4 regions of the Bradyrhizobium septentrionale genome follow, and region 1 is predicted to be linked to each of the others. Evidence: riboswitches for the same ligand, from Rfam matches in the RefSeq annotation. Region 1 holds a riboswitch; each other region holds the start of a gene.

Region 1 (7,765 bases):
TGTGGTCGCACGAGGTCAAGGACGGCAAGGCGACGATCAACCTTGGTGATAAGTATACGATCACAGCCGATGAGAAGGACGGCACCTGGACCGTTAGGAACAACCAGACCGGCCATGTCTCGAGGATCCACGGCGATCCTCATGTCGATGCTAATGGCGACGGCAAGGACGATTTCGACTTCAAGAAAGGTATGACCTTCCAGCTCGACGACGGCACGAAGATCACGGTGGACACGGTCGATTATGGCAAGGGAAAAACCATCTCCTCGAAGCTCACCATCACCAACGGCGACAATGCCATGGTTGTGGAGGGGCTCGGCGACGACAAGGATGGGAAGAACAATCTGAAGGTCACGCAGTCTAATGCTGGGCGGACGCTTGATCAGCTGACGTCCGATGGAGCTCAGACAATCCATGAGACAAATCAGGGGTGGGTTGACAACTCCGGACGCAAGGTGACGCAGTCGGTGATCAACCACAATGAGAACCCGGATGCGCCGCCGGATTTCAAGACGATGATGCGCGAGAGCATGTTCCGGCGCATTTTCCGTCACGATGCACAGCCGGCATGAGGCCCGATCCCGGGGCGTGTCGGAAACTCGTGGAAGCGGGCGCTAGCGCCCGCCTTTCATTTTCGCCAAACGGCCGCGAGAATGGCAGCTTGGCGATCTATCGATTCAGGATCGACGGTAACAGCCAGATTGTCTCGGCAATCGCAGCCTTCGCCCCGACAAACGGGCGGAGGGCCTCCAGGCCCGGCTACCCGGCCAGAATTGCTGCGGCGCGTTCCCGCCCGTTGTCGGCGATGGAGGCGTTGCACAGGAACGGTGCTCTCAGGTTTGTCTGCATGCCGACGCAAGCGTCGCAGTGAAAATCCCGTCAAGATCGCAGATTGGATTGAGGGCTGCCTCGACGGCGCGATCTACCCTCGGCTCAAAAGCACAAGCCCTGTCTCGCGTTGAGCTCTGCCTGTCTTTAGCCTCCGAAGCCGGGCGTGAACCCCAGCGCCCCCGAACATCCATCAGCTTCTCAGGAAGCCGGAGGCGCCGTGGGCTATGAGCATCGCCATTCCCGTCAAAGTCTGCTGCTAGGGACGTTAAAAGGAAATCGCAGCAGCCCGCTGCCAAAAAGATCCAGGTGCATTCGGATTCGCGGACCCGCTCGCAGCTCGGATCTGAGATCATTGAATGCGCATCTAACTGGTGGCATGTGCCAAGTCTCACTTGGCACGTCTTCGATTCGATCACCACGCGGGCTGTATCTCTATGTGGCGCCGAGCATCGGCTCACCCATCATCAAGCTCGCTCATGGCCTCATCCATATCCGACTGGGAATCGCTTATGACTTGCGTGGCGACGGAAACGAGAGCCTTTTCGAATGCTCGGCGCAGTAGCGCTGCACGCGTGTCATCGCCGCCGCTCTCGGCGGTATCGGAGGGGGCGCCAACCTGCGGCGCTGTTGCATTAATATCGGCTGCGTTCATGTCGTAACACCCGGATAGCGGCGTCGCCGCGAGATGACCTATCCGCTTCATGCTAGCAGGGGCAGCTTGCGAAAAGCTGACTAAGATCGAGCCCCCTTGGCGGCTTCATCCATGACCACGCAAGTGAGGACAACCGCTGTGCCGGCAAGGTCATTACTGCGATCGGAGCTCTGGTAAATCATGGCGCCAAAACACTTGGCCACGTCAGCAAGCGCGACGGCGACTGTTGCGCGTTGAAGGCTCAGTGGTACCACAAGCATTTGTGGAGCTATCGTGCTCGATCTGGCGCGCGCGGCAAGCCACCGAGATCGCACGATCATGGCAGGGACGCACCTCACGCCAGTTCCACAAGAAGAGCAACACCTTGCTGGCGCAGCTCGATCGCATTCTCGACCGCTTTGAATTGCAAGCCAAACGTTGCGCGTCATGAGATTATCCCTCGCCAGCATCGCCCAGAACCTTCGCCGAACGGATTCCTATCCAACGCGGGCTCGCATAGGCACCCGTCATCGCGACGGAGCATCGAAATCAAAATGCTGCCACTCTTTTCACGGAATGGGCCGAAGCAGGGGGGGGCATTTGCTCGAACAGAGCGTTGCGGGCCCGGACCCGGAGCGGACGTGGCGTCCTGCGTCTCGACTCCCCTGGCACAAGCCTTGACGAATCTCGACGCGCGGCGTCTGTATGTAGATCTGCCACGGTCTTCCATTCTGCATCTAGTAGGATGGAAGCTAAGAGGGAACCCGGTGCGCCGGTAACGGCTATTCCGGGGCTGCCCCCGCAACTGTAAGCGGCGAGCGGTTGTCATAATGGTCACTGGCCGCGACAGCACCGGGAAGGCCGACAGCCGCAGCGACCCGCGAGCCAGGAGACCTGCCGCGACAGAATAGAACGTCCTCGGGCGGGGTGCCCCGTGCGTCGCTTGCAGCCTGGGACGTTTGACCCGTCTCCTCGCAAGTCGTGCGCGTGGCTTCACCCCCTAACATCGCGGGGTTGCCGATGTCGCCGTCTTACGATTTCAATCAGCATGGTCATCTAATTGAGTGGCCGAGTGTGCGGCCGTGGCCGGCGCGGCCAAAGTCTGCCGCGCCTCAGCGGTGTGTTGTGCCGCCGCCGTCATCGGCTCCGCTGCCGCGGCCTCTCGCGCCATTGCCAAAGCCGTCCGATCTCACGCTCGATCGATCGCGCGACGGCCTGCTGACCGCGTTCGGCAAGCTAACGCTGACCGATCGCTATCTGCTCGTCGGCGAAAGCATCCAGGACATGTTCGCGCGGGTGTCCTGTGCCTTCGCGGACGATGTTGCGCACGCCCAACGTCTCTATGACGCGATGTCTCGGCTGTGGTTCATGCCAGCCACGCCGGTGCTGTCCAATGGCGGCACCACGCGCGGCCTGCCAATCTCGTGCTTCCTTAACTCGGTGTCGGACTCGCTCGAAGGAATCGTTGGCACCTGGGACGAAAACGTGTGGCTTGCCTCCAACGGGGGCGGTATCGGCACGTACTGGGGCAATGTTCGCTCGATCGGAGAGAAGGTGAAGGGCGGCGTCAGCTCAGGCGTCATCCCGTTCATCCACGTCATGGACGGCCTGACGCTGGCGATCAGCCAGGGCTCGTTGCGGCGCGGCTCGGCGGCGGTCTATCTCGATATCCAGCATCCCGAGATCGAGGAGTTTCTCGAGATCCGCAAGGCGTCCGGCGACTTCAACCGCAAGAGCCTCAACCTGCATCACGGCATCAACCTCACCGACGAGTTCATGCGTGCCGTGGGCGCCGGCACCGCGTTCGCTCTGCGCAGCCCGAAGACGAACGAGGTCGTCCGCGAGATCGACGCGCGACAGCTATGGCAACGCATTCTTGAGAACCGGTTGCAGACAGGCGAGCCTTATCTCTTGTTCATCGACACCGTGAATCGCGCGCTTCCCAAGCACCAGCGCGAGCTCGGTCTCAAGGTCTCGACCTCCAACCTGTGCAGCGAGATTACGCTCCCGACCGGCATCGACCATCGCGGCGAGGAGCGCACCGCGGTGTGCTGTCTGTCATCGCTCAACCTCGAGACCTGGGACCAATGGAATGAGGAACCCGGCTTCATCGAGGACGTCATGCGCTTCCTTGACAACGTGCTCACCCACTTCATCACGACGGCGCCGGAGGGTATGAAGCGGGCCCGCTACGCCGCCCTGCGCGAGCGCTCCGTCGGACTTGGCGTGATGGGCTTCCACTCGTTCCTCCAGGCGAATGGCATTCCAATGGAGAGTGGCTTGGCGAAATCATTCAATCTAAAGATGTTTCGGAAGATCCGGGGTGATGCCGACGCGGCATCCGTCGCCCTTGCTCGCGAGCGTGGCCCGTGCCCGGATGCCCTGGAACGTGGCGTGATGGAGCGCTTCAGCCAGAAGATCGCGATCGCGCCGACTGCTTCGATCAGCATCATCTGCGGCGGCACCAGCGCATGCATCGAGCCGATCCCGGCCAACATCTACACCCACAAGACGTTGTCTGGTGCCATCTCGGTACGTAATCCTCATCTGACCAGGGTACTGATCGCCAAGGGCGCCGACACCCCGGTGACCTGGCAGTCGATCATTGCGCAGGAGGGTTCGGTCGCCCATCTCGACATTCTGTCGGAACACGAGAAAGCGGTGTTTCGCACCGCCTTCGAGGTCGACCAGCGCTGGATCGTCGAGCTTGCAGGCGACCGGGCCGCATTCATCTGCCAGAGCCAGTCAATCAACCTCTATCTGCCGGCCGAGGTCGATAAGTGGGACCTCCACATGCTGCACTGGACGGCGTGGAAGCGTGGGGTGAAGAGCCTTTATTACTGCCGTTCAAAATCGATCTCGCGCGCGGCGTTCGCCGGCAAGATCGTCGACGATGACGAGGCCGCGCCGCGGCAGCCGCCTGCGCAGCGCGCCGATTATGAGGAGTGCCTCGCATGTCAATGATCGATCTCTCGTCTGTCGATCCGCGCACGCTGATCGGCAAGGGGCGCGTTGGTCTCCTTGACTCGACGGGCAGCTATGACGTTGATCGCTACGCTTGGGCCTACGAGTTCTGGAAGCGTCAGCAGCAGACGCATTGGATGGCCGAGGAGGTGCCGCTCGGCAACGACCTCAAGGACTGGGCGTCGGACCGCGTCACCGCCAGCGAGCGCGCGCTGCTCACCCAGATCTTTCGCTTCTTTACTCAGTCGGACATCGAGGTCGGTGACAATTATCTCAAGCGATACATCCCGATTTTCCAGCCGCTCACCGTCCAGATGATGATGGCGGCCTTCACGAACATGGAGACGGTCCACATCGACGCCTATGCGCTGCTGCTCAAGACGCTCGGCATGCCCAAGACCGAGTTCGAGGCATTTCGCAGCTATGCGCAAATGCGCGCCAAGGCGGACTACATGCACGAGTTCGGCGTTGACACCGTGGCCGATGTCGCGCGCACCCTGGCTATGTTCGGCGCCTTTACCGAAGGCATGGCGTTGTTCGCGAGCTTCGCTATGCTGCTCAATTTTCCGCGCCACAACAAGATGAACGGCATGGGACAGATCGTAAGCTGGTCGGTGCGCGACGAGAGTCTCCACTGCGAGGGCGTCATCAAGCTGTTTCACGAATGGCACCGCGAGACCGGCGCCGTGACGCGCTCGGTCCGTGACGACATCGTCGATGTCGCCAGAACGATGGTAAAGCTGGAGGAGAACTTCGTCGATCTCGCCTTTGGCCTGGGCAAGATCGAGGGCATGCGTCCTGAGCAGATCCACGCCTACGTCCGTTATGTCGCCGACTGGCGACTGACCCAACTCCGGATTGCCCCGGTTTTCGGCTTCTTCAAGGCCGAGGAGGATGGGTTCACGCAGCTCAAGCCGCATCCGCTGCCTTGGCTCGTCGAGATTCTCAATGGGGTCGAGCACGCCAATTTCTTCGAGCAGCGCGCCACGGAGTACTCCAAGGCGGCGAGCCGAGGCAGCTGGGACGGCGAGGACGGGGTGTGGGCGGCTTTCGGCCGTATGTAGGCAACCGGAACAGCATGCGTCCGTTCATACATCTTGGAGGTTCGCGGAAGTCCTCTGCTGCGGCTTCCGGCGGCACAGCGGACTCAAGCGGCATCATCCACGCCGCTCGAAAATCATAACGGGGGAACACCCGCCCACGGGGCTGATGTACCAAAGTGAAGTCTGATCTTGTGCTGAGTTGCTTCGGTGCGGCAGACTTCGAAAAGGCGATCACAATCGTTGCAATTTGCAGGACCAAGCGCGGGCATTGGTCGGCGATCTTTGAGGCGCGCTCGCCTTGCGGGAAAGTCGGCGTGACCTCATCGATGCGGACCAATGGAACCGGTTTATGCACACCTGCACAAAAGGGCGGCGAAAGCCTGAGTGGAAGCCGCCAGTCTGTTCAGGGCGACCGTGCATGCGATGACGGCGCTTGATGATCAGGGTCATCGACGCGGCCGTCTCCATACAGCAAACGGCCGGGAGGCGAGTAGAGTGAGGAGGCCAGTTGGTGATCGCTCCTCTTCAGCCGTACAGCTAGACAATTTCGATCAGGTTTCCGCATATCGAGTGGACCCCTTGAAAGGAACTTGGCCGGCGGAGTATCCGCCAGCCAAGAGCGATCGTCATCACGTGCTCCTGCTGTTGGCGGAGACAATCTATCAACCTTCGCACATGGCCCTTGTCGCTGCTAAAGCTATGGGCACTAGCCGGCGGGCGGATCTTGCCCCGCGTCTGCCGGCCTGTCTTCGTCCACATCTGCGGGCCAAAGGCTCGGGTCCAGTGCTGGCGTGAGGCGAATGAAGCCCTCGTCTCTCCATTCGGCCGTGTGAGGTACGCCGAAAAGGGTAAAGACTTTGGTCGGGTGGTCTTGGGTCGGCAGTACCCCGCTGCGCTCCAGCATGTCGATCTGAGCGCTTGTGGCTGTTTGGCCCATGAAAACCCAGTAGTCCTTGGCGAGACGTCCGTCCCGCATACGGAACTCGGAAAGTTCTGGCGGTACAACTTCGGAAGGCCCAGCCTGAGATGGTCCGGCGTGCGAGGGATTTTTATCCATATCCTGCCATAGCAAATCTTGGTCGAAATCAGGATGCGCCTCGATCGCCTGAGCGATCGTCTGCTGCGAGAGGTGATGCGGGGACCGTTCTGGTGCTGGATCTGCACCGAGCGCAGCCGGCGCATGCGAATCATCCTCCCAACCCAAGCCTGGCGAATAGGGTTGCGCTATATCCAGGTACGGCGAAAAAGGGTGCCGAGCATCCAAGTACGGCGAATAGGGATGGCCTGCGTCCAGATATGGCGAATAGGGCTCCCCCGGCAGCGCGGGCGAGGCGGTACGATGTGGCGCAGCACCACCCTGAGCGCCGTTGAGCTGCTGCTCAAAGCCGGTAGCGTCCGTGGGCGGTAGCGGTGAATTGGTGTCCGGGCTCGTGTTCGATGGTCCGATTTCGTTGAAATCCATCCTGTCACTCCCGCATGATGGAGCAGCTCGAGCAATGCGAAGGCTCCTGCCCTGCGAGACCGAAGCAGCTGTTTCGGAGGTTCGCGTTGATCTTCAAGCCCTCCTGGATGCACACGTCTGGCGCGGTCGATGCGAGGCACCGCCATCCAGACAGGCTCATCCTGGGTGAGGCAGCTTTCGAAAAGCTGACGATCAGATGGATTTAAGCGAATGCAGTTCGGATCCTCGGCTCGAGCTCTCTCGTATTGTTAAGTCACTTCTGGCCTGCAGCTTCGCGCACGATGCCGTCCTGATGCTGCGCTTCTGAGGAATAGTGGCTTTCAGGTCGTCCGTCGCGAATGACCGTGCTCGAGGAGCCACGAAACAACATCAAAACCGACCCCAGTGGCGGCTTTTCAGCAGCGGTTGGATTCCGCCGCGCCTGCGCCTCCGCCACAAGGCCCTTGAGCGTTTGGTCCACGAGCGCGATGAAGCGCGGCGGGCCCGAAGCCAGGACGAGGCCATCTCCTGGAGCCGGCTTCACGATATAGCGCTCATCGGAGATGTTGAGCACATCGAGCGCGGTCCTGAACGCATCGAAGCTGATCGGATTCAACACAATGAGACGGCTTTGCGCCTCTTGAGCCGCGGATATGTAAAGCACGAGACCGTCGTAATACCATTGAAGATTGTACAGATTGGTCAAGCGCTCGAGGAACTCTCGCGGTGGCAGGTCCGGCATTCGCCCACGAATCCGGCCCTTTACCTCGGCGCTGACATTGACCCTGATATTGTGATTGTTGCCGAACTCCTGCAGCGCGGCGGAAAGGTCCTGATCCAGAACCGTGTAGCTGT
Region 2 (7,765 bases), 4.0 Mb from region 1:
CCCGGGAGATTGGCCCAGGCTTGCGATTGTTTCCATCGGCAAGGCCGACCAAGCCGGCAGCCTCTTTCGATCCAAAGGCCGCCTGGCCGGCTTCGAGCGGGTTGGAGCAAGCCAGGGGCAGCGCTGCACTAGGACGGCATTACAGGACCTACGTGTAAATACTTAGTGGCTTCTACTTAGGGAAAACATCCGAATTTGCCGGCCCGTTGGAAGCGGCCAATCTGAGCCCCATCGTCGTTAGCAAGATTGAGTCCGCCATGCAGGCCCAGGCCGCACCTTCTCACGAGATCAGCCGACATCCGACTAGCGTCTTGCGCAGGCAGCCGCATGGTTGTGGTCCGTTTGGTATGATTGCGGCACCGATGCGGTTCACTCGCAACAGCGAGATCTTCGGCGAGGATGAGGCAGCTGAATACCTGTATCAAGTGGTGTCAGGTGCTGTGCGAACCTACAAGATTCTGGAGGACGGACGCCGTCAGATCGGTGCATTTTATCTGCCCGGCGACATCTTCGGCTTCGAGGCCGGAGAAAGCCATATCTCTTCGGCCGAGGCGATCTGTGAGACGCATCTGCTGATGGTGAAGCGCTCCGCCGTCATTGTTCGCGCCAGTCACGAGAGGGAGCTCACGCGACAGCTGTGGGACGGTATGGCGCTGGAGCTCCGCCGCTTTCAGCAACATTCAATGCTCCTGATCGGCAGCGCAGAAGATCGGGTGATGGCCTTTCTGCTCGATATGTCTCGCCGCGCTACCAAGAAGGGTGCGATCGAACTTCCCATGTCACGGCAGGATGTTGCCGATTACCTTGGTTTGACCATCGAGACGGTGTCGCGCACCTTTACCCAACTTGAGCAGAATGGCGTTATTGCCCTACCAACCTCACGCCGAGTCGAGCTGCGTGACGGCAGATTATCCAGCCGCTATGTGCAGAACTTGGGTTAAGTCACAAGCCGCGGCGAAAATGCGAATTCTGCAAGAACAGCGCGGACAATTGCGGCGCCGTGAAGGACACTGAACCTTAGCTTGAGCGATCTGCTACCTTGTTCCTCCATGGAGCCCACAATGATCATCGATCTGTTGCTTCGAGAGCATCGCAATATTGATCTTCTTCTGACTTTCCTCCAACGCGAATTGGAGGTTTTCGAGCATGGGACCCGTCCGGACTATGAGGTCATTCGCGCGATCCTCAGCTACTTCGAGGTTTACCCGGCGATGTACCATCATCCTCAAGAAGACTTGATTTTCTCAAAGCTCGAGACTCGCGATCCGGATGCGGCTGCGATCGTCGGCAATCTCGCACATGAACACCAGGAAGTCGTCGACCGTCTGCACCACGCCGTTCAAGCTATTGATGGGATCCTCGCGGATCGTGAACTCGTTCGGCAAGACGTCGGCAATATCGTACGCGACTTTATCGTACGCGAGCGGCACCACATGATGTTGGAAGAACGAGATTTCTTTCCCGCCGCCGTTCTGGCTCTATCCCCTCAGGATTGGACCGACATCGCTTCTGCTCTCACCGATCATGGTGATCCCCTATTCAGCGAAGCAGCAAGGGCGACCTCCGATGCGCTAAGAGCGCATATCCTAGAATTGGAGCAAGAAGCTGAAGCCGAACGGAGTTCGGTCGCTCTTTCCTCCGGAATGGCCGGCAGCCCGCTACATGGCCTCACGAGGGACGGCTAATATCCTTCGGGAGAGGAATACTTTCTCCCTTTGCTCATGCAGGCCCAATTGGATCAAAACGAGAACTGGCCTGCATGCCGCCCATTGCTGCGGCATCACCGCTTCATCGCGATCCAGGGACGATATACGCCGTGGGCATGCCCTACCAATTTGGCTTCAGACTCGCCACTGCCATCAGCCACCAATTAAACTGACGCAGCGCAAAAACCTATCCGGCGTATCTGCGATTTGGACCCAGAGAAGAAGAATGCGACCCGACTTGGCAAAATCCTACGGGCAGCACTCCCTGCCACGCTACACCAGCTATCCGACGGCTCCCCATTTCTCGGCGTCAGTTAGCGAATCCGACTATCAAGCGTGGCTCAAGTCGTTAGGCGGCCAGCAGTCCGCCTCGATTTACGTGCACGTGCCATTTTGCCGAAGCATGTGCTGGTACTGCGGCTGCCACACATCTGTCATGAAACGCCAGGAGCCGCTCGCGACCTATGCAACCGCACTGCGAACTGAAGCCTACCTCATTGGAGAAACCATCGGTCGACGACAACCGGTCTCCCATGTCCACTTCGGCGGCGGCACGCCGACGATCATGACACCTGAAACGTTTGCTGATCTGGTCGCCTCGTTGCGCTATTCGTTCGCAATTTTGCCTGATGCCGAGATCGCCGTAGAGATCGATCCACGCATATTGACCGAGCCGATGGCCGAGGCGCTAGGCTATTGCGGGGTCAACAGGGCGAGCCTAGGTGTCCAAAGCCTCGATCCGGTTGTTCAACGGGCCATTGGCCGTCTGCAGAGCTTCGAACAGACCGCAGTATCGGTCGATCGTCTACACCGCGCCGGCATCGGCCGGATTAATTTCGACCTGCTCTATGGGCTGCCCCAGCAGACCGTCGTTTCCTGCCTCGACACTCTCTCCAAATGTCTCGAACTGCATCCGGATCGGTTCTCGGTGTTTGGCTACGCGCACGTTCCTTTCCTTAAGAAGCATCAACGCAAGATCGATGGATCCACTCTGCCCGACAGCGTCGAGCGACACCTGCAATCGGAAACGATCGCGCAAGCTTTGGTCGACGCTGGATATGTACGCATCGGCATCGATCACTTCGCCCTGCCGGACGACAATCTCGCCCTGGCACGGCAGGAAGGCAGGTTGAGGCGCAACTTTCAAGGTTATACGGATGATTCGGCGGACACCCTCCTTGGACTCGGCGCCAGCGCCATTGGCCAGATGCAACAAGGGTTCGTCGCGAACGCTGTGTCGATAAAGGACTACCTTGCTCGCATCGCCGAGGAACGGCTGGCCACGATGAAGGGCTATTTGCTGGCCGACGACGATCGCTTCCGCGCCGAAATCATCGAGCGACTCATGTGCGGCATGGCAGTCGATCTTTGCGAGACATGCCGTCGTTACGGCAAGGATCCGAGCCTGGCCGTCGTCGATCGTTCTCGACTCGCCAACCTGATCGCAGATGGAGTTGCCGTACTGGACGACGGTCGACTTTCCGTGGTCGATGGCGCAGAGTTTCTGGTCCGGAGCGTCGCATCTTCGTTCGACGCGCACCTCCCTGGGTCGAGGGCTACGCACAGTCGGGCGGTTTGAACCGAAGCCAACCCGATCCGGTTCCGATCGGAGATCAACATCACCAAATCGGCTTCTGGTTAGGAGTATCGCACGGCTGATAGCACGCCGATTTGGCATCCGGTCCCGAGCTATCTACAAGCGTCGTCACACCCACTACGTCGAGCCGCACGTAGATTTCAAACACTCGTTGGAACCGAGGATTCCAATCGGGCGACAACGGTTTGACCAACGACCGACCGAATCTGGCCTAACTCAAGCTGCTCATTTCATTGGTGATGATGAGGTCCTTGCGTGCGCGATTTTGGTATGTCTCGGTGATTGAGCGTATTGTTTGCGGGCAGGAGAGCGCACCACGTTTTGCGGCCCGTTGCCTTCCATGCGGCGATCGCTCCACATCATCGCCCACCCATGCTCGACTCAGCGAGTCGTTGAGACAGTCCTCATCAGCAACAACCTTGGTGTAGTTTTCTAATCCTTGGCTATATTGGCCGCATACCAGGGCATAATTGAGTTACGATCATCCTGTGCCTTAACTGGGACTTAGATTTTCGGCGAATGTCCTCGCCGAGATCGAGCCGTCGGCCGTGCTCCCTCTGCCGATGGAAGTGGCCGCGATGCCTAGCAGCGTCGCTCCTCCCAGACTCGACTTCCGCCCGGCCGCTAAACGCGGCCGGGCCTTTTGTATTCACGAAGGCTCTCCCGGGACTATCGAGATCTCCTTAAGCCGATCAGCTCGACGAAAGACCTGACCAAGGATCAATGGCCTATTGGAGCGGATGCAGCGCGCAGTTCGCGGGCCGCAGCGACCATGTTGACAAGTGCCGGGCGAACCTCCTCCCATTTGCGTGTCTTCAAGCCACAGTCCGGATTGACCCAGAGCTGCGACCGCTGCAGCCGCTTCAGAGCCAAGGCCATGAGCTCCTTCATCTCGCCGGTCTCGGGAACGCGTGGGGAATGAATGTCGTACACGCCTGGCCCAATTTGGTTCGGATAGTTGTAGTTCCTGAACGCGTCGAGCAGTTCCATCTTCGAGCGCGAAGTCTCAATCGAGATGACATCTGCGTCCATTGCAGCAATCGCATGGATGATGTCGTTGAATTCTGAGTAACACATGTGGGTATGAATCTGAGTTTGTTCGGCGACGCCCGATGAGCAGATGCGGAAGCAATCTCCAGCCCACTCGAGGTAAACGGTCCACTGCGCACGACGCAATGGCAAGCCTTCGCGTAGTGCAGCCTCATCGATCTGGATCATGGAAGCACCCGCATTCTCGAGATCGCCGACTTCATCTCGAATTGCGAGCGCAATCTGACGGCAGACTTCGCTTCGGGGAATATCCTCGCGAACGAACGACCAGTTCAAGATCGTTACTGGTCCGGTCAACATCGCCTTCATCGGCCTTTTGGTTAGCGACTGCGCATAGCGCCACCAGTCCACCGTGATCGGCTTCGGCCGCGAGACATCTCCAAACAGGATCGGCGGCCGGACACAGCGCGAGCCATAGGATTGCACCCAACCGTTTTTGGTAAATGCGAAGCCGGAGAGTTGCTCGCCGAAGTACTGCACCATGTCATTGCGCTCAAACTCGCCATGGACGAGCACGTCCAGACCGATGTCTTCCTGCCAACGTACGGCGCGCGCCGTCTCTTCCTTGAGGAACTTGTCGTATTGCTCGTCGCTCATCGCGCCTCGCGCATGCGCCGCCCGGGTATTACGGACCTCTGAGGTCTGAGGAAACGATCCGATCGTCGTGGTCGGGAACGCTGGCAGCCCGAAGCGCTTGCGTTGGATCTCGGCCCGACTGGCAAATGGGCTGGCGCGCCGGCGCATGGCCTGGTTGATCGCACTCAGCCGGACAACGACATTGGCATCTCGGATCTTCGGCGACGTCCGGCGGACGGCTGCGGCACACTCCGATTCCGCAAGAGCTTTCGCAACATTCTGGTCGCCTGCGAGTGCCCGCGCCAAGGTCGCAAGCTCACGCATCTTCTGAACCGAGAAAGCAAGCCAGCTCTTGACGTCGGAGGCGAGCCCGGTCTCGAGTTCAACATCGACCGGCACATGAAGCAGCGAGCAGGATGGGGCGATCTGTACGCGGTCCTTACCAAGCTTCGCAATCGCGGGGTCCAGTCGCTGGCGGAGCGCCGACAAATTCGATCGCCAAACATTCCTACCGTCTATGACGCCGAGCGACATGACGAGGTCACTTCGGCCGCTCGCAATGATCTGGCTCAATAACTCTGGCGCGCGAACCAGATCGACGTGAAGCCCGGCAACAGGCAGGCGCAGGGCAGCGTCCAGATTGTCGCAGAGGCCACCGAAATAGCTTGCAACCATGATCTTGATGGCCGGCCCTTCCTTTGCGAGCCGGCCATAAGCATGTACCAAGGAGTTTCGCGAACTCTCATCCAGATCAAGGACTAGCCAAGGTTCGTCGAATTGAACCCAATTTGCCCCGCGTTTGGCCAATTCCTTCAAAAGCTCAATATAGACCGGTATCAGGTCATCCAGCAGTGACAGTGGCTGGAACGCACGATCGGCACTCTTGCCAAGCTTCAAGAATGTAACCGGCCCGATCAGGACAGGGCGCGTCTGAAAGCCAAGGGCCTTGGCTTCCTCGTACTCCTCGATTGGTTTGCGAGAGGATAGTCTGAAAGTCTGCCCCGGGTGAAATTCCGGGACCATGTAATGGTAGTTGGTGTCGAACCATTTGGTCATCTCCTGCGCGGGTGCGCCATATCCACGCGACGGGTGACCGCAACTCCCATCCTGACCGTCGCATTGTGACCCGCGTGCCATGGCGAAGTATGTCTTGAGCGAAATGGATCCGGCATTCGTCTCGTAGACTTCTGGGATGGCACCAACCATGACACTGGTGTCGAGCACCTGGTCGTACAGCGAGAAATCGTTCGATGGGATCACGGTGATACCGAGAGACCTCTGGCGAGCCCAATTTGCGGCACGTAGGCCAGCTGCATCCTCGAGCAACTGCTGTTCGGCGATTTTTCCGGCCCAGTAACTTTCGAGCGCAACCTTGAGCTCTCGCCTTGGACCGATGCGTGGCGTTCCGAGTGTGGCAACCGGAAGAGAGAGAAGAGACATAGCGTTAACCCCATATTGGGGGCAAAGGCCATGGCGGACGCAGGCAGAAGAAGTCGCGCGAGCGACCGCTGCTTGGCGCACCACCGGGACACCCCGCCCGTGGACGAAGATAGTGTCGGGGCAGGTCTCCTGGCTCGCGGCTCAGCGCTGCTGTCCGGCCTTCCCGAAACCGTCAGGCTTCAGTGACTTCGTTGGACAGCGGCTCGCCGCTCACAGTTGCGGGGACAGCGCCGGCATTGACACCGGCTTCCCTCTTAGCTCCGGCCTAATGAGACTGGAGAACCTCGACACCTTCAATTATCGGCAAAAGGGATGTTCCGTCAACCTCGCGAATTCATGTTGCGATCTGCTAATGTGCCTAGCGGCATGCCCACCGTTCATCCTCGATGCAGAAGTCGCTCTGCAATCACGGACATCGGATGACATCCCGAAAGTCCCTCCGCGTGGGCAGCGACAAATCCGAATACGCCGCCTTTGCGCCGAGGACCACTTGGTCGAACAGACGGCTTTCATGCAAGCTGGCCCCGGTTCATCAAGCACGGCGCGCTGCCTTCTCCAAGCAATCAACGATCCACCGAATAAGATAGCATACGCGGCGCGAGGTGTTTCTGTGATGCCAGCCATTTCTGGTAGGCGTCACTCAGAGCTGGCTCCGCAAATTCGGACAGTAGCTTGAGTGGATTTTCTGCCTGACAGCGGCGAGGATTCTTGCCGCGAATCAGGAGCGAAGATGACGAAGAAGAGCCGCCGGATGCATTCTCCGGCATTCAAGGCGAAGGTTGCTTTGGCTGCGGTCAAAGGCGACAAGACGCTGGCGGAGCTGGCGCAACTGTTTGATGTTCATCCGAACCAGATCACGATCTGGAAAAACCAGCTCCTGGAAGGCGCCGCCGGCGTGTTTGGGCATGACAAGGCGTCGGCCGAGACGCCGGTCGATTTGAAGGCGTTACATGCCAAGATCGGCGAGCTGGCGTTGGAAAACGATTTTTTGTCCGGCGCGCTCACCAAGGCGGGCCTGCTGAGCGCAAAGCGATGATCGACCGCGGTCATGATCTTTCTATCGTGCGCCAGGCGAAGGTCCTGAAGCTGGCTCGCAGCACGGTCTACTATGAACCTCGGCCAGTTTCGGCCGAGGACCTTGCCTTGATGCGTCGGCTCGATGAGCTGCATCTCGATTATCCCTTCGCGGGAGCGCGTATGCAGCGATCGTTGCTGCGGCGGGAGGGCGTATACGCCGGTCGCCGCCACATCGCGACGCTGATGAAGCGCATGGGGATCGAGGCGGTCTATCGTCGCCCGAACACGAGTAAGCCGGCACCGGGTCACAAGATCTACCCGTACCTGTTGCGCGGATTGAAGATCGAGCGGCCCGACCAGGCGTGGGCAATGGACATCA
Region 3 (7,765 bases), 2.9 Mb from region 1:
GATGCCTCGGAGGATGAGACTTTCGGCAACAGCGACGAACTGCCGGACTGGACCGTCGACAAGCAGAAACGGCTGGCGAAGATCCAGCAAGCGATGGCGGCGCTGGAAGCGGACGCCAAACTGGCGGCGGAGGAAGAGCGCCGCATCGAGGCCGAAAAGGAACAGCAGCGCCAGGCCGAAGGCCGCAAGAAGCCGGGCAAACCGGCGGCGCTGCCATCGGAGGAACCCAATCCCAAGGCGCAACGCAACTTCACCGATCCGGAAAGCCGCATCATGAAGTCGAAGGATGGCTTCGTTCAGGCCTATAATGCCCAGGCGGCCGTCGATGCACATGCCCAGATCATTGTCGCGCAAGAACTGACCCAGCACGGCAGCGATCAGGGCCAGTTGGTGCCCCTGATCGAGGCCATCGAGAGCAATCTTGGCCGCAAGCCGCGGCAGGCCTCAGCGGATTCCGGCTACTGCAGCGAAGCCAATCTCGAAGCGCTCGACACACGCAGCATCGATGGCTATGTCGCGCCCGGACGCGCCAAGCACCCGACAGTAGCGAACGGAAAAGTCGGCGGCCCGCTGACACAGGCCATGCGAAAGAAGATCGACGATGGCGGCTTCGAAACACCCTACCGATTGCGAAAGCAAGTGGCGGAGCCGGTGTTCGGACAGATCAAACAGGCAAGAGGCTTCCGCCAGTTCCTGTTGCGGGGCATCGAGAAAGTGCGCGCCGAGTGGACAATGATCTGCACCGTCCATAACCTCCTCAAGCTGTTCAACCTCGCAAACGCAGCCTGAGCCTGCTACTCTACAACAAATGCCCGTCACGAAAACATATCTGGACGGGCTCCTAGTCTGACTGAGTCACAAAACCGCCGGCCAGAATCAGCGATGGATGAAGCACGGACCATCAGTCGAGAGGCCGACATGAGCGGGCGTGGCACCAAGACGAGCGAGAAGCGATTTGCGACGTATTTGGAAGGGCTTGCCAGTGTCATCGGTCATGCTGATCGGAAGGCGCCGCTGCGCGACTATTGGGTCGGCCTGATGGCCTGTGGCGGTCGCAAGAGCGTGGAGCCGATGGCGGCGGTGACAGCTCCGGAACGGACGGCCGCCCAGCATCAATCGCTGCTGCATTTCGTCGGCAGCGGCGCCTGGTCGGATGAGAAGGTGCTGGGCAAGGTACGTGAGATGGTCCTGCCGGCGATTGAACGCCAGGGCCCCATCGAAGCCTGGATCATCGACGATACCGGATTTCCAGAGGACCAGCCTACCAAATACTGGCTCTCGACATTGCCGGAGGATGTGGCATTCCGGACTCTCGTTGAGACGGCTAAATTGCGCTGGCGCATCGAACGCGACTATCAGGAACTCAAGCAGGAGGTCGGGCTCGGCCACTTCGAGGGACGCGGCTGGCGCGGCTTTCATCATCACGCAACAATGTGCATCGCAGCCTACGGATTCGTGATCTCCGAGCGGGAGACGATTCCCCCTCAGGCACTCGGCACGCCCGGCCGATCCTGCTCGATCGCATTCCCGCAGATTACAGACCCCGCGGATTTGGCGCTGCGGACCCAACGTCACATTCCAAATTCGATCGCGACGATGCGACGGCGCCTCGAACATGGGCTCGTCCGAACGCTGTCGAGATGTCCTTGTTGTGCGATCAAGTTCGACCACTAGACAGATCATCGTTTGTGACGCAGTAGGACTAGGGACGTTAAAAGGAAATCGCAGCAGCCCGCTGCCAAAAAGATCCAGGTGCATTCGGATTCGCGGACCCGCTCGCAGCTCGGATCTGAGATCATTGAATGCGCATCTAACTGGTGGCATGTGCCAAGTCTCACTTGGCACGTCTTCGATTCGATCACCACGCGGGCTGTATCTCTATGTGGCGCCGAGCATCGGCTCACCCATCATCAAGCTCGCTCATGGCCTCATCCATATCCGACTGGGAATCGCTTATGACTTGCGTGGCGACGGAAACGAGAGCCTTTTCGAATGCTCGGCGCAGTAGCGCTGCACGCGTGTCATCGCCGCCGCTCTCGGCGGTATCGGAGGGGGCGCCAACCTGCGGCGCTGTTGCATTAATATCGGCTGCGTTCATGTCGTAACACCCGGATAGCGGCGTCGCCGCGAGATGACCTATCCGCTTCATGCTAGCAGGGGCAGCTTGCGAAAAGCTGACTAAGATCGAGCCCCCTTGGCGGCTTCATCCATGACCACGCAAGTGAGGACAACCGCTGTGCCGGCAAGGTCATTACTGCGATCGGAGCTCTGGTAAATCATGGCGCCAAAACACTTGGCCACGTCAGCAAGCGCGACGGCGACTGTTGCGCGTTGAAGGCTCAGTGGTACCACAAGCATTTGTGGAGCTATCGTGCTCGATCTGGCGCGCGCGGCAAGCCACCGAGATCGCACGATCATGGCAGGGACGCACCTCACGCCAGTTCCACAAGAAGAGCAACACCTTGCTGGCGCAGCTCGATCGCATTCTCGACCGCTTTGAATTGCAAGCCAAACGTTGCGCGTCATGAGATTATCCCTCGCCAGCATCGCCCAGAACCTTCGCCGAACGGATTCCTATCCAACGCGGGCTCGCATAGGCACCCGTCATCGCGACGGAGCATCGAAATCAAAATGCTGCCACTCTTTTCACGGAATGGGCCGAAGCAGGGGGGGGCATTTGCTCGAACAGAGCGTTGCGGGCCCGGACCCGGAGCGGACGTGGCGTCCTGCGTCTCGACTCCCCTGGCACAAGCCTTGACGAATCTCGACGCGCGGCGTCTGTATGTAGATCTGCCACGGTCTTCCATTCTGCATCTAGTAGGATGGAAGCTAAGAGGGAACCCGGTGCGCCGGTAACGGCTATTCCGGGGCTGCCCCCGCAACTGTAAGCGGCGAGCGGTTGTCATAATGGTCACTGGCCGCGACAGCACCGGGAAGGCCGACAGCCGCAGCGACCCGCGAGCCAGGAGACCTGCCGCGACAGAATAGAACGTCCTCGGGCGGGGTGCCCCGTGCGTCGCTTGCAGCCTGGGACGTTTGACCCGTCTCCTCGCAAGTCGTGCGCGTGGCTTCACCCCCTAACATCGCGGGGTTGCCGATGTCGCCGTCTTACGATTTCAATCAGCATGGTCATCTAATTGAGTGGCCGAGTGTGCGGCCGTGGCCGGCGCGGCCAAAGTCTGCCGCGCCTCAGCGGTGTGTTGTGCCGCCGCCGTCATCGGCTCCGCTGCCGCGGCCTCTCGCGCCATTGCCAAAGCCGTCCGATCTCACGCTCGATCGATCGCGCGACGGCCTGCTGACCGCGTTCGGCAAGCTAACGCTGACCGATCGCTATCTGCTCGTCGGCGAAAGCATCCAGGACATGTTCGCGCGGGTGTCCTGTGCCTTCGCGGACGATGTTGCGCACGCCCAACGTCTCTATGACGCGATGTCTCGGCTGTGGTTCATGCCAGCCACGCCGGTGCTGTCCAATGGCGGCACCACGCGCGGCCTGCCAATCTCGTGCTTCCTTAACTCGGTGTCGGACTCGCTCGAAGGAATCGTTGGCACCTGGGACGAAAACGTGTGGCTTGCCTCCAACGGGGGCGGTATCGGCACGTACTGGGGCAATGTTCGCTCGATCGGAGAGAAGGTGAAGGGCGGCGTCAGCTCAGGCGTCATCCCGTTCATCCACGTCATGGACGGCCTGACGCTGGCGATCAGCCAGGGCTCGTTGCGGCGCGGCTCGGCGGCGGTCTATCTCGATATCCAGCATCCCGAGATCGAGGAGTTTCTCGAGATCCGCAAGGCGTCCGGCGACTTCAACCGCAAGAGCCTCAACCTGCATCACGGCATCAACCTCACCGACGAGTTCATGCGTGCCGTGGGCGCCGGCACCGCGTTCGCTCTGCGCAGCCCGAAGACGAACGAGGTCGTCCGCGAGATCGACGCGCGACAGCTATGGCAACGCATTCTTGAGAACCGGTTGCAGACAGGCGAGCCTTATCTCTTGTTCATCGACACCGTGAATCGCGCGCTTCCCAAGCACCAGCGCGAGCTCGGTCTCAAGGTCTCGACCTCCAACCTGTGCAGCGAGATTACGCTCCCGACCGGCATCGACCATCGCGGCGAGGAGCGCACCGCGGTGTGCTGTCTGTCATCGCTCAACCTCGAGACCTGGGACCAATGGAATGAGGAACCCGGCTTCATCGAGGACGTCATGCGCTTCCTTGACAACGTGCTCACCCACTTCATCACGACGGCGCCGGAGGGTATGAAGCGGGCCCGCTACGCCGCCCTGCGCGAGCGCTCCGTCGGACTTGGCGTGATGGGCTTCCACTCGTTCCTCCAGGCGAATGGCATTCCAATGGAGAGTGGCTTGGCGAAATCATTCAATCTAAAGATGTTTCGGAAGATCCGGGGTGATGCCGACGCGGCATCCGTCGCCCTTGCTCGCGAGCGTGGCCCGTGCCCGGATGCCCTGGAACGTGGCGTGATGGAGCGCTTCAGCCAGAAGATCGCGATCGCGCCGACTGCTTCGATCAGCATCATCTGCGGCGGCACCAGCGCATGCATCGAGCCGATCCCGGCCAACATCTACACCCACAAGACGTTGTCTGGTGCCATCTCGGTACGTAATCCTCATCTGACCAGGGTACTGATCGCCAAGGGCGCCGACACCCCGGTGACCTGGCAGTCGATCATTGCGCAGGAGGGTTCGGTCGCCCATCTCGACATTCTGTCGGAACACGAGAAAGCGGTGTTTCGCACCGCCTTCGAGGTCGACCAGCGCTGGATCGTCGAGCTTGCAGGCGACCGGGCCGCATTCATCTGCCAGAGCCAGTCAATCAACCTCTATCTGCCGGCCGAGGTCGATAAGTGGGACCTCCACATGCTGCACTGGACGGCGTGGAAGCGTGGGGTGAAGAGCCTTTATTACTGCCGTTCAAAATCGATCTCGCGCGCGGCGTTCGCCGGCAAGATCGTCGACGATGACGAGGCCGCGCCGCGGCAGCCGCCTGCGCAGCGCGCCGATTATGAGGAGTGCCTCGCATGTCAATGATCGATCTCTCGTCTGTCGATCCGCGCACGCTGATCGGCAAGGGGCGCGTTGGTCTCCTTGACTCGACGGGCAGCTATGACGTTGATCGCTACGCTTGGGCCTACGAGTTCTGGAAGCGTCAGCAGCAGACGCATTGGATGGCCGAGGAGGTGCCGCTCGGCAACGACCTCAAGGACTGGGCGTCGGACCGCGTCACCGCCAGCGAGCGCGCGCTGCTCACCCAGATCTTTCGCTTCTTTACTCAGTCGGACATCGAGGTCGGTGACAATTATCTCAAGCGATACATCCCGATTTTCCAGCCGCTCACCGTCCAGATGATGATGGCGGCCTTCACGAACATGGAGACGGTCCACATCGACGCCTATGCGCTGCTGCTCAAGACGCTCGGCATGCCCAAGACCGAGTTCGAGGCATTTCGCAGCTATGCGCAAATGCGCGCCAAGGCGGACTACATGCACGAGTTCGGCGTTGACACCGTGGCCGATGTCGCGCGCACCCTGGCTATGTTCGGCGCCTTTACCGAAGGCATGGCGTTGTTCGCGAGCTTCGCTATGCTGCTCAATTTTCCGCGCCACAACAAGATGAACGGCATGGGACAGATCGTAAGCTGGTCGGTGCGCGACGAGAGTCTCCACTGCGAGGGCGTCATCAAGCTGTTTCACGAATGGCACCGCGAGACCGGCGCCGTGACGCGCTCGGTCCGTGACGACATCGTCGATGTCGCCAGAACGATGGTAAAGCTGGAGGAGAACTTCGTCGATCTCGCCTTTGGCCTGGGCAAGATCGAGGGCATGCGTCCTGAGCAGATCCACGCCTACGTCCGTTATGTCGCCGACTGGCGACTGACCCAACTCCGGATTGCCCCGGTTTTCGGCTTCTTCAAGGCCGAGGAGGATGGGTTCACGCAGCTCAAGCCGCATCCGCTGCCTTGGCTCGTCGAGATTCTCAATGGGGTCGAGCACGCCAATTTCTTCGAGCAGCGCGCCACGGAGTACTCCAAGGCGGCGAGCCGAGGCAGCTGGGACGGCGAGGACGGGGTGTGGGCGGCTTTCGGCCGTATGTAGGCAACCGGAACAGCATGCGTCCGTTCATACATCTTGGAGGTTCGCGGAAGTCCTCTGCTGCGGCTTCCGGCGGCACAGCGGACTCAAGCGGCATCATCCACGCCGCTCGAAAATCATAACGGGGGAACACCCGCCCACGGGGCTGATGTACCAAAGTGAAGTCTGATCTTGTGTAACCGGTATGAGCTCCCACGTCTGCGGAGATCAGCGGGCGCGTGGGTAGCGGATCGGCATCCAATATTGGCGCATGGCCTCGACGACCGCTGGAATATCGGCGTAGGCGTTACGCAGAAAGTCGGCAGTCTCGCGGCCGCTTCGGGGGGATCCGAGCATCGGCTGCCCCTGATCGTCGCGACAGTGCAACAGAATGGGCAGAAGCAGGCCGTGATTGACATTGCTGGTGTCCAGCATCGGCGCCCACGCCGACAGCCTGAGCCGCATCGCGGCATGGAAACCCTGGCACCAGGGACGCGGATCGACGTCGCCATTGGGGTTGCGCCGGTGTATCGGCTCGAACCGATCGGGGGCAGTCGAGAGGGTGTTGCTGATGTCGTTGTGGCGCAGCGCAACGGCGGAGATCGCGGCGAACTCCGGCGTGCCGCCATGGTTGAACGCGTCGGCATCGATCGCGAGCAGCGGGCAGATCCAATCGAGCGGGCTCATCGAGACCGGTCCGGCTACGATCGCGGCAGCATAGCCGTCGAGCATGGGAATGCTAGTGGCGGCAGGATGGCGATCGATGCGAGCCTGGAGCCATCGCTCGAGGTCCGCAAGCGGCATCGCGGCTGACGGCATCGACGATGCTGCTTTATGGCGACGTGGGCTCATGCCGCTGCCTGCGGTGTGCGCCGGCGCGCCGCCTTCCAGTTCCAGGCGAGCAGCTCGTGCAGCTGATGGCTCTTGGTTCGCCCGGACACGATGCGCTCCAGCACATCGGCCAGGTAGGCCTGCGGGTCGAGCTCATGGAGTTTTGCCGTGTTCACGAGCGACGCCAGGATCGCCCAGCTCTCGGCGCCGCCTTCGCTGCCGCTGAACAATGAGTTGCGTCTTCCCATCGCAATCGGGCGCATGGAACGCTCGACTGTGTTGCTGTCAACCTCGACACGGCCGTCGCGGAGAAACAGCGTCAACCCGTCCCAGTGATTGAGTGCGTAGTTGATGGCCTCCGCCAGCTTCGATTGGGAGAAGAGCTGGCCGACCATTGTGGTCAGGCGCGTCCTGAGCGCCTCCATCAATGGAGCGGACCTGGTGCGGCGGGTGGCCAGCCGCTGCTCGGCATTGCTGCCGCGGATCTCTGCTTCGATGGCATAGACCGCCTGCAGGCGCTCGATCACTTCGCGAGCGAACGGCGACTGGGTCGTCTTATACACGTCGACGAATTTGCGTCGGGCGTGGGCGAGACAAAAGGCGAGCTGGATCGCGTCGCCATGATCGCGGGCGAGCGCTTTGTAGGCCGCATAACCGTCGACCTGCAGAATGCCGGAAAAGCCCGTCAACTGTCTGGCGATCTCCGCCGTGCCGCGGCCGTCGGCGAACACGTAGGCCACCGCCGGCGGCGAGGGGCCGCCCCATGGCCGGTCATCCATCGCATGCGCCAAGAACTGGCAGATGCGCGGGCGATGTCGTCCGGGATCGAGCACCGGCATCGGCGTCTCGTCGC
Region 4 (7,765 bases), 4.2 Mb from region 1:
TGGCGGCAAGGAATGAACGAAAAGCTGACCTCGCACTTTGCCCGCGTGCGGGTCCGTGCCGCGCATCGTGATTATTGGCAAACCACCCGGCGATTGGAGGAATGGTTGCTGATCGAATGGCCAAAAGGCGAGGACCAGCCTACCAAATACTGGCTCTCGACATTGCCGGAGGATGTGGCATTCCGGACTCTCGTTGAGACGGCTAAATTGCGCTGGCGCATCGAACGCGACTATCAGGAACTCAAGCAGGAGGTCGGGCTCGGCCACTTCGAGGGACGCGGCTGGCGCGGCTTTCATCGTCACGCAACAATGTGCATCGCAGCCTACGGATTCCTGATCTCCGAGCGGGAGACGATTCCCCCCTCAGGCACTCGGCACGCCCGGCCGATCCTGCTCGATCGCATTCCCGCAGATTACAGACCCCGCGGATTTGGCGCTGCGGACCCAACGTCACATTCCAAATTCGATCGCGACGATGCGACGGCGCCTCGAACATGGGCTCGTCCGAACGCTGTCGAGATGTCCTTGTTGTGCGATCAAGTTCGACCACTAGACAGATCATCGTTTGTGACGCAGTAGGACTAGGGACGTTAAAAGGAAATCGCAGCAGCCCGCTGCCAAAAAGATCCAGGTGCATTCGGATTCGCGGACCCGCTCGCAGCTCGGATCTGAGATCATTGAATGCGCATCTAACTGGTGGCATGTGCCAAGTCTCACTTGGCACGTCTTCGATTCGATCACCACGCGGGCTGTATCTCTATGTGGCGCCGAACATCGGCTCACCCATCATCAAGCTCGCTCATGGCCTCATCCATATCCGACTGGGAATCGCTTATGACTTGCGTGGCGACGGAAACGAGAGCCTTTTCGAATGCTCGGCGCAGTAGCGCTGCACGCGTGTCATCGCCGCCGCTCTCGGCGGTGTCGGAGGGGGCGCCAACCTGCGGCGCTGTTGCATTAATATCGGCTGCGTTCATGTCGTAACACCCGGATAGCGGCGTCGCCGCGAGATGACCTATCCGCTTCATGCTAGCAGGGGCAGCTTGCGAAAAGCTGACTAAGATCGAGCCTCCTTGGCGGCTTCATCCATGACCACGCAAGTGAGGACAACCGCTGTGCCGGCAAGGTCATTACTGCGATCGGAGCTCTGGTAAATCATGGCGCCAAAACACTTGGCCACGTCAGCAAGCGCGACGGCGACTGTTGCGCGTTGAAGGCTCAGTGGTACCACAAGCATTTGTGGAGCTATCGTGCTCGATCTGGCGCGCGCGGCAAGCCACCGAGATCGCACGATCATGGCAGGGACGCACCTCACGCCAGTTCCACAAGAAGAGCAACACCTTGCTGGCGCAGCTCGATCGCATTCTCGACCGCTTTGAATTGCAAGCCAAACGTTGCGCGTCATGAGATTATCCCTCGCCAGCATCGCCCAGAACCTTCGCCGAACGGATTCCTATCCAACGCGGACTCGCATAGGCACCCGTCATCGCGACGGAGCATCGAAATCAAAATGCTGCCACTCTTTTCACGGAATGGGCCGAAGCAGGGGGGGGGCATTTGCTCGAACAGAGCGTTGCGGGCCCGGACCCGGAGCGGACGTGGCGTCCTGCGTCTCGACTCCCCTGGCACAAGCCTTGACGAATCTCGACGCGCGGCGTCTGTATGTAGATCTGCCACGGTCTTCCATTCTGCATCTAGTAGGATGGAAGCTAAGAGGGAACCCGGTGCGCCGGTAACGGCTATTCCGGGGCTGCCCCCGCAACTGTAAGCGGCGAGCGGTTGTCATAATGGTCACTGGCCGCGACAGCACCGGGAAGGCCGACAGCCGCAGCGACCCGCGAGCCAGGAGACCTGCCGCGACAGAATAGAACGTCCTCGGGCGGGGTGCCCCGTGCGTCGCTTGCAGCCTGGGACGTTTGACCCGTCTCCTCGCAAGTCGTGCGCGTGGCTTCACCCCCTAACATCGCGGGGTTGCCGATGTCGCCGTCTTACGATTTCAATCAGCATGGTCATCTAATTGAGTGGCCGAGTGTGCGGCCGTGGCCGGCGCGGCCAAAGTCTGCCACGCCTCAGCGGTGTGTTGTGCCGCCGCCGTCATCGGCTCCGCTGCCGCGGCCTCTCGCGCCATTGCCAAAGCCGTCCGATCTCACGCTCGATCGATCGCGCGACGGCCTGCTGACCGCGTTCGGCAAGCTAACGCTGACCGATCGCTATCTGCTCGTCGGCGAAAGCATCCAGGACATGTTCGCGCGGGTGTCCTGTGCCTTCGCGGACGATGTTGCGCACGCCCAACGTCTCTATGACGCGATGTCTCGGCTGTGGTTCATGCCAGCCACGCCGGTGCTGTCCAATGGCGGCACCACGCGCGGCCTGCCAATCTCGTGCTTCCTTAACTCGGTGTCGGACTCGCTCGAAGGAATCGTTGGCACCTGGGACGAAAACGTGTGGCTTGCCTCCAACGGGGGCGGTATCGGCACGTACTGGGGCAATGTTCGCTCGATCGGAGAGAAGGTGAAGGGCGGCGTCAGCTCAGGCGTCATCCCGTTCATCCACGTCATGGACGGCCTGACGCTGGCGATCAGCCAGGGCTCGTTGCGGCGCGGCTCGGCGGCGGTCTATCTCGATATCCAGCATCCCGAGATCGAGGAGTTTCTCGAGATCCGCAAGGCGTCCGGCGACTTCAACCGCAAGAGCCTCAACTTGCATCACGGCATCAACCTCACCGACGAGTTCATGCGTGCCGTGGGCGCCGGCACCGCGTTCGCTCTGCGCAGCCCGAAGACGAACGAGGTCGTCCGCGAGATCGACGCGCGACAGCTATGGCAACGCATTCTTGAGAACCGGTTGCAGACAGGCGAGCCTTATCTCTTGTTCATCGACACCGTGAATCGCGCGCTTCCCAAGCACCAGCGCGAGCTCGGTCTCAAGGTCTCGACCTCCAACCTGTGCAGCGAGATTACGCTCCCGACCGGCATCGACCATCGCGGCGAGGAGCGCACCGCGGTGTGCTGTCTGTCATCGCTCAACCTCGAGACCTGGGACCAATGGAATGAGGAACCCGGCTTCATCGAGGACGTCATGCGCTTCCTTGACAACGTGCTCACCCACTTCATCACGACGGCGCCGGAGGGTATGAAGCGGGCCCGCTACGCCGCCCTGCGCGAGCGCTCCGTCGGACTTGGCGTGATGGGCTTCCACTCGTTCCTCCAGGCGAATGGCATTCCAATGGAGAGTGGCTTGGCGAAATCATTCAATCTAAAGATGTTTCGGAAGATCCGGGGTGATGCCGACGCGGCATCCGTCGCCCTTGCTCGCGAGCGTGGCCCGTGCCCGGATGCCCTGGAACGTGGCGTGATGGAGCGCTTCAGCCAGAAGATCGCGATCGCGCCGACTGCTTCGATCAGCATCATCTGCGGCGGCACCAGCGCATGCATCGAGCCGATCCCGGCCAACATCTACACCCACAAGACGTTGTCTGGTGCCATCTCGGTACGTAATCCTCATCTGACCAGGGTACTGATCGCCAAGGGCGCCGACACCCCGGTGACCTGGCAGTCGATCATTGCGCAGGAGGGTTCGGTCGCCCATCTCGACATTCTGTCGGAACACGAGAAAGCGGTGTTTCGCACCGCCTTCGAGGTCGACCAGCGCTGGATCGTCGAGCTTGCAGGCGACCGGGCCGCATTCATCTGCCAGAGCCAGTCAATCAACCTCTATCTGCCGGCCGAGGTCGATAAGTGGGACCTCCACATGCTGCACTGGACGGCGTGGAAGCGTGGGGTGAAGAGCCTTTATTACTGCCGTTCAAAATCGATCTCGCGCGCGGCGTTCGCCGGCAAGATCGTCGACGATGACGAGGCCGCGCCGCGGCAGCCGCCTGCGCAGCGCGCCGATTATGAGGAGTGCCTCGCATGTCAATGATCGATCTCTCGTCTGTCGATCCGCGCACGCTGATCGGCAAGGGGCGCGTTGGTCTCCTTGACTCGACGGGCAGCTATGACGTTGATCGCTACGCTTGGGCCTACGAGTTCTGGAAGCGTCAGCAGCAGACGCATTGGATGGCCGAGGAGGTGCCGCTCGGCAACGACCTCAAGGACTGGGCGTCGGACCGCGTCACCGCCAGCGAGCGCGCGCTGCTCACCCAGATCTTTCGCTTCTTTACTCAGTCGGACATCGAGGTCGGTGACAATTATCTCAAGCGATACATCCCGATTTTCCAGCCGCTCACCGTCCAGATGATGATGGCGGCCTTCACGAACATGGAGACGGTCCACATCGACGCCTATGCGCTGCTGCTCAAGACGCTCGGCATGCCCAAGACCGAGTTCGAGGCATTTCGCAGCTATGCGCAAATGCGCGCCAAGGCGGACTACATGCACGAGTTCGGCGTTGACACCGTGGCCGATGTCGCGCGCACCCTGGCTATGTTCGGCGCCTTTACCGAAGGCATGGCGTTGTTCGCGAGCTTCGCTATGCTGCTCAATTTTCCGCGCCACAACAAGATGAACGGCATGGGACAGATCGTAAGCTGGTCGGTGCGCGACGAGAGTCTCCACTGCGAGGGCGTCATCAAGCTGTTTCACGAATGGCACCGCGAGACCGGCGCCGTGACGCGCTCGGTCCGTGACGACATCGTCGATGTCGCCAGAACGATGGTAAAGCTGGAGGAGAACTTCGTCGATCTCGCCTTTGGCCTGGGCAAGATCGAGGGCATGCGTCCTGAGCAGATCCACGCCTACGTCCGTTATGTCGCCGACTGGCGACTGACCCAACTCCGGATTGCCCCGGTTTTCGGCTTCTTCAAGGCCGAGGAGGATGGGTTCACGCAGCTCAAGCCGCATCCGCTGCCTTGGCTCGTCGAGATTCTCAATGGGGTCGAGCACGCCAATTTCTTCGAGCAGCGCGCCACGGAGTACTCCAAGGCGGCGAGCCGAGGCAGCTGGGACGGCGAGGACGGGGTGTGGGCGGCTTTCGGCCGTATGTAGGCAACCGGAACAGCATGCGTCCGTTCATACATCTTGGAGGTTCGCGGAAGTCCTCTGCTGCGGCTTCCGGCGGCACAGCGGACTCAAGCGGCATCATCCACGCCGCTCGAAAATCATAACGGGGGAACACCCGCCCACGGGGCTGATGTACCAAAGTGAAGTCTGATCTTGTGCTGAGTTGCTTCGGTGCGGCAGACTTCGAAAAGGCGATCACAATCGTTGCAATTTGCAGGACCAAGCGCGGGCATTGGTCGGCGATCTTTGAGGCGCGCTCGCCTTGCGGGAAAGTCGGCGTGACCTCATCGATGCGGACCAATGGAACCGGTTTATGCACACCTGCACAAAAGGGCGGCGAAAGCCTGAGTGGAAGCCGCCAGTCTGTTCAGGGCGACCGTGCATGCGATGACGGCGCTTGATGATCAGGGTCATCGACGCGGCCGTCTCCATACAGCAAACGGCCGGGAGGCGAGTAGAGTGAGGAGGCCAGTTGGTGATCGCTCCTCTTCAGCCGTACAGCTAGACAATTTCGATCAGGTTTCCGCATATCGAGTGGACCCCTTGAAAGGAACTTGGCCGGCGGAGTATCCGCCAGCCAAGAGCGATCGTCATCACGTGCTCCTGCTGTTGGCGGAGACAATCTATCAACCTTCGCACATGGCCCTTGTCGCTGCTAAAGCTATGGGCACTAGGTGTTTAGTCCCAAGCTTTGATGGTGCATTCTTATCGCACGATTCGAAGGATGCGCTATGGGACAGGTTTTACACGGCTGCGCCACCACGACGGAGGCAATCCGTCGAGCAATACAAGATAGTCAAGAGAGCCTGAGAGCGCTCGCCAGGCGCTACGGGATCAACCAAAAGACCGTCGCGAAGTGGAAGGGGCGCGAGACAGTCGCCGATCTCCCGACAGGCCCAACGGAAGCCAAATCGACCGTGCTTTCCATCGAGGAGGAGGCGATCATTGTTGCTTTCCGGCGGCATACGCTATTGCCGCAATCGACGATTGCCTCTATGCGCTTCAGCCGACCATCCCACATCTGACGCGATCATCCCTGCATCGCTGTCTCCAGCGCCACGGCATCAGTCGATTGCCGGAGGTCGAAGGCAGTAAGCCTCCGAAGAAAAAGTTCAAGGCTTATCCGATCGGCTATTTCCACATCGACATTGCTGAGCTCCAGACCGCTGAAGGCAAGCTCTATCTCTACGTCGCCATCGATCGCACCAGCAAGTTCGCCTTCGTGCAACTGGTCAGGAAGACGGGAAGGACCTCCGCCTCCGCCTTCCTCGAAGCTCTGATCGCGGCTGTGCCCTACAAGATCCATACGGTTCTCACCGACAATGGGATCCAGTTCACCTTCTTGCCGCGCTACGCGGACGGCCCGACGGCAAGATACGTGACACATATGTTCGATATGCGCTGCCAAGAGAATGGCATCGAACATCGGCTGACCAAGATCAAGCATCCCTGGACCAATGGGCAGGTCGAGCGCATGAACCGCACGATCAAGGAAGCGACCGTCCAACGCTATCATTACGATCGACACGATCAGCTCGAAGCACACCTTGCTGACTTCATTAACGCATACAACTACGCTCGGCGGCTGAAGACCCTGAAGGGCCTCACGCCCTACGAATATATCTGCAAAGCCTGGACAAAGGAGCCCGAACGATTCACCCTCAATCCGCTCCAGCAAATGCCGGGACTAAACACCTAGGAGCCCGTCCAGATATGTTTTCGTGACGGGCATTTGTTGTAGAGTAGCAGGCTCAGGCTGCGTTTGCGAGGTTGAACAGCTTGAGGAGGTTATGGACGGTGCAGATCATTGTCCACTCGGCGCGCACTTTCTCGATGCCCCGCAACAGGAACTGGCGGAAGCCTCTTGCCTGTTTGATCTGCCCGAACACCGGCTCCACCACTTGCTTTCGCAATCGGTAGGGTGTTTCGAAGCCGCCATCGTCGATCTTCTTTCGCATGGCCTGTGTCAGCGGGCCGCCGACTTTTCCGTTCGCTACTGTCGGGTGTTTGGCGCGTCCGGGCGCGACATAGCCATCGATGCTGCGTGTGTCGAGCGCTTCGAGATTGGCTTCGCTGCAGTAGCCGGAATCCGCTGAGGCCTGCCGCGGCTTGCGGCCAAGATTGCTCTCGATGGCCTCGATCAGGGGCACCAACTGGCCCTGATCGCTGCCGTGCTGGGTCAGTTCTTGCGCGACAATGATCTGGGCATGTGCATCGACGGCCGCCTGGGCATTATAGGCCTGAACGAAGCCATCCTTCGACTTCATGATGCGGCTTTCCGGATCGGTGAAGTTGCGTTGCGCCTTGGGATTGGGTTCCTCCGATGGCAGCGCCGCCGGTTTGCCCGGCTTCTTGCGGCCTTCGGCCTGGCGCTGCTGTTCCTTTTCGGCCTCGATGCGGCGCTCTTCCTCCGCCGCCAGTTTGGCGTCCGCTTCCAGCGCCGCCATCGCTTGCTGGATCTTCGCCAGCCGTTTCTGCTTGTCGACGGTCCAGTCCGGCAGTTCGTCGCTGTTGCCGAAAGTCTCATCCTCCGAGGCATCCGCCGCCTCGGCGGCCGCCAGCATGCGAGCGACCTCGGCCTTCAATTCCGCCTCGCGCTTCTTCATGCGCTCATAACTCATCGCCTTGTGTTTCGACGCGTTCGCCTTGATCTTCGTACCATCCAGCGCGACATGACCGAGCTTGACCAGCCCGGCCGTCTCGCACAACTTCAGAACCTGCACGAATAGCGCGCCGAGCGCCTTCAAATGTCGCTTGCGAAAGTC

The links. Region 1 has a riboswitch for cobalamin ahead of HAP48_RS24660 (ribonucleoside-diphosphate reductase subunit alpha). Riboswitches for the same ligand answer to the same signal wherever they lie in the genome.
Region 2: linked by a shared signal. The riboswitch ahead of metE (5-methyltetrahydropteroyltriglutamate--homocysteine S-methyltransferase) and the one ahead of HAP48_RS24660 (ribonucleoside-diphosphate reductase subunit alpha) in region 1 are both predicted to bind cobalamin.
Region 3: linked by a shared signal. The riboswitch ahead of HAP48_RS11020 (ribonucleoside-diphosphate reductase subunit alpha) and the one ahead of HAP48_RS24660 (ribonucleoside-diphosphate reductase subunit alpha) in region 1 are both predicted to bind cobalamin.
Region 4: linked by a shared signal. The riboswitch ahead of HAP48_RS04525 (ribonucleoside-diphosphate reductase subunit alpha) and the one ahead of HAP48_RS24660 (ribonucleoside-diphosphate reductase subunit alpha) in region 1 are both predicted to bind cobalamin.

Annotation. Positions count from the first base shown of each region.
Region 1 is NZ_CP088285.1:4,798,585-4,806,349, forward strand. Features, by position in the region: gene HAP48_RS24650 (DUF1521 domain-containing protein) at 1-572, shown strand, start outside; gene HAP48_RS24655 (hypothetical protein) at 1,286-1,483, opposite strand; cobalamin riboswitch at 2,165-2,378, shown strand; gene HAP48_RS24660 (ribonucleoside-diphosphate reductase subunit alpha) at 2,633-4,426, shown strand; gene HAP48_RS24665 (ribonucleotide-diphosphate reductase subunit beta) at 4,417-5,490, shown strand; gene HAP48_RS24670 (hypothetical protein) at 6,176-6,931, opposite strand; gene HAP48_RS24675 (nodulation protein NolW) at 7,185-7,765, opposite strand, start outside.
Region 2 is NZ_CP088285.1:789,489-797,253, forward strand. Features, by position in the region: gene HAP48_RS05695 (helix-turn-helix domain-containing protein) at 258-941, shown strand; gene HAP48_RS05700 (hemerythrin domain-containing protein) at 1,062-1,685, shown strand; gene hemN (oxygen-independent coproporphyrinogen III oxidase) at 1,933-3,285, shown strand; gene metE (5-methyltetrahydropteroyltriglutamate--homocysteine S-methyltransferase) at 4,024-6,369, opposite strand; cobalamin riboswitch at 6,472-6,671, opposite strand; one part of gene HAP48_RS05715 (IS3-like element ISRj2 family transposase) at 7,100-7,352, shown strand; one part of gene HAP48_RS05715 (IS3-like element ISRj2 family transposase) at 7,352-7,765, shown strand, end outside.
Region 3 is NZ_CP088285.1:1,916,710-1,924,474, forward strand. Features, by position in the region: gene HAP48_RS11005 (IS1182 family transposase) at 1-789, shown strand, start outside; partial or broken gene HAP48_RS51055 (transposase) at 1,039-1,197, shown strand; partial or broken gene HAP48_RS51060 (transposase) at 1,258-1,700, shown strand; gene HAP48_RS11015 (hypothetical protein) at 1,901-2,098, opposite strand; cobalamin riboswitch at 2,780-2,993, shown strand; gene HAP48_RS11020 (ribonucleoside-diphosphate reductase subunit alpha) at 3,248-5,041, shown strand; gene HAP48_RS11025 (ribonucleotide-diphosphate reductase subunit beta) at 5,032-6,105, shown strand; gene HAP48_RS11030 (YecA/YgfB family protein) at 6,310-6,900, opposite strand; gene tnpC (IS66 family transposase) at 6,930-7,765, opposite strand, start outside.
Region 4 is NZ_CP088285.1:551,634-559,398, forward strand. Features, by position in the region: gene HAP48_RS50640 (IS701 family transposase) at 1-579, shown strand, start outside; gene HAP48_RS04520 (hypothetical protein) at 780-977, opposite strand; cobalamin riboswitch at 1,660-1,873, shown strand; gene HAP48_RS04525 (ribonucleoside-diphosphate reductase subunit alpha) at 2,128-3,921, shown strand; gene HAP48_RS04530 (ribonucleotide-diphosphate reductase subunit beta) at 3,912-4,985, shown strand; partial or broken gene HAP48_RS04535 (IS481 family transposase) at 5,732-6,699, shown strand; gene HAP48_RS04540 (IS1182 family transposase) at 6,752-7,765, opposite strand, start outside.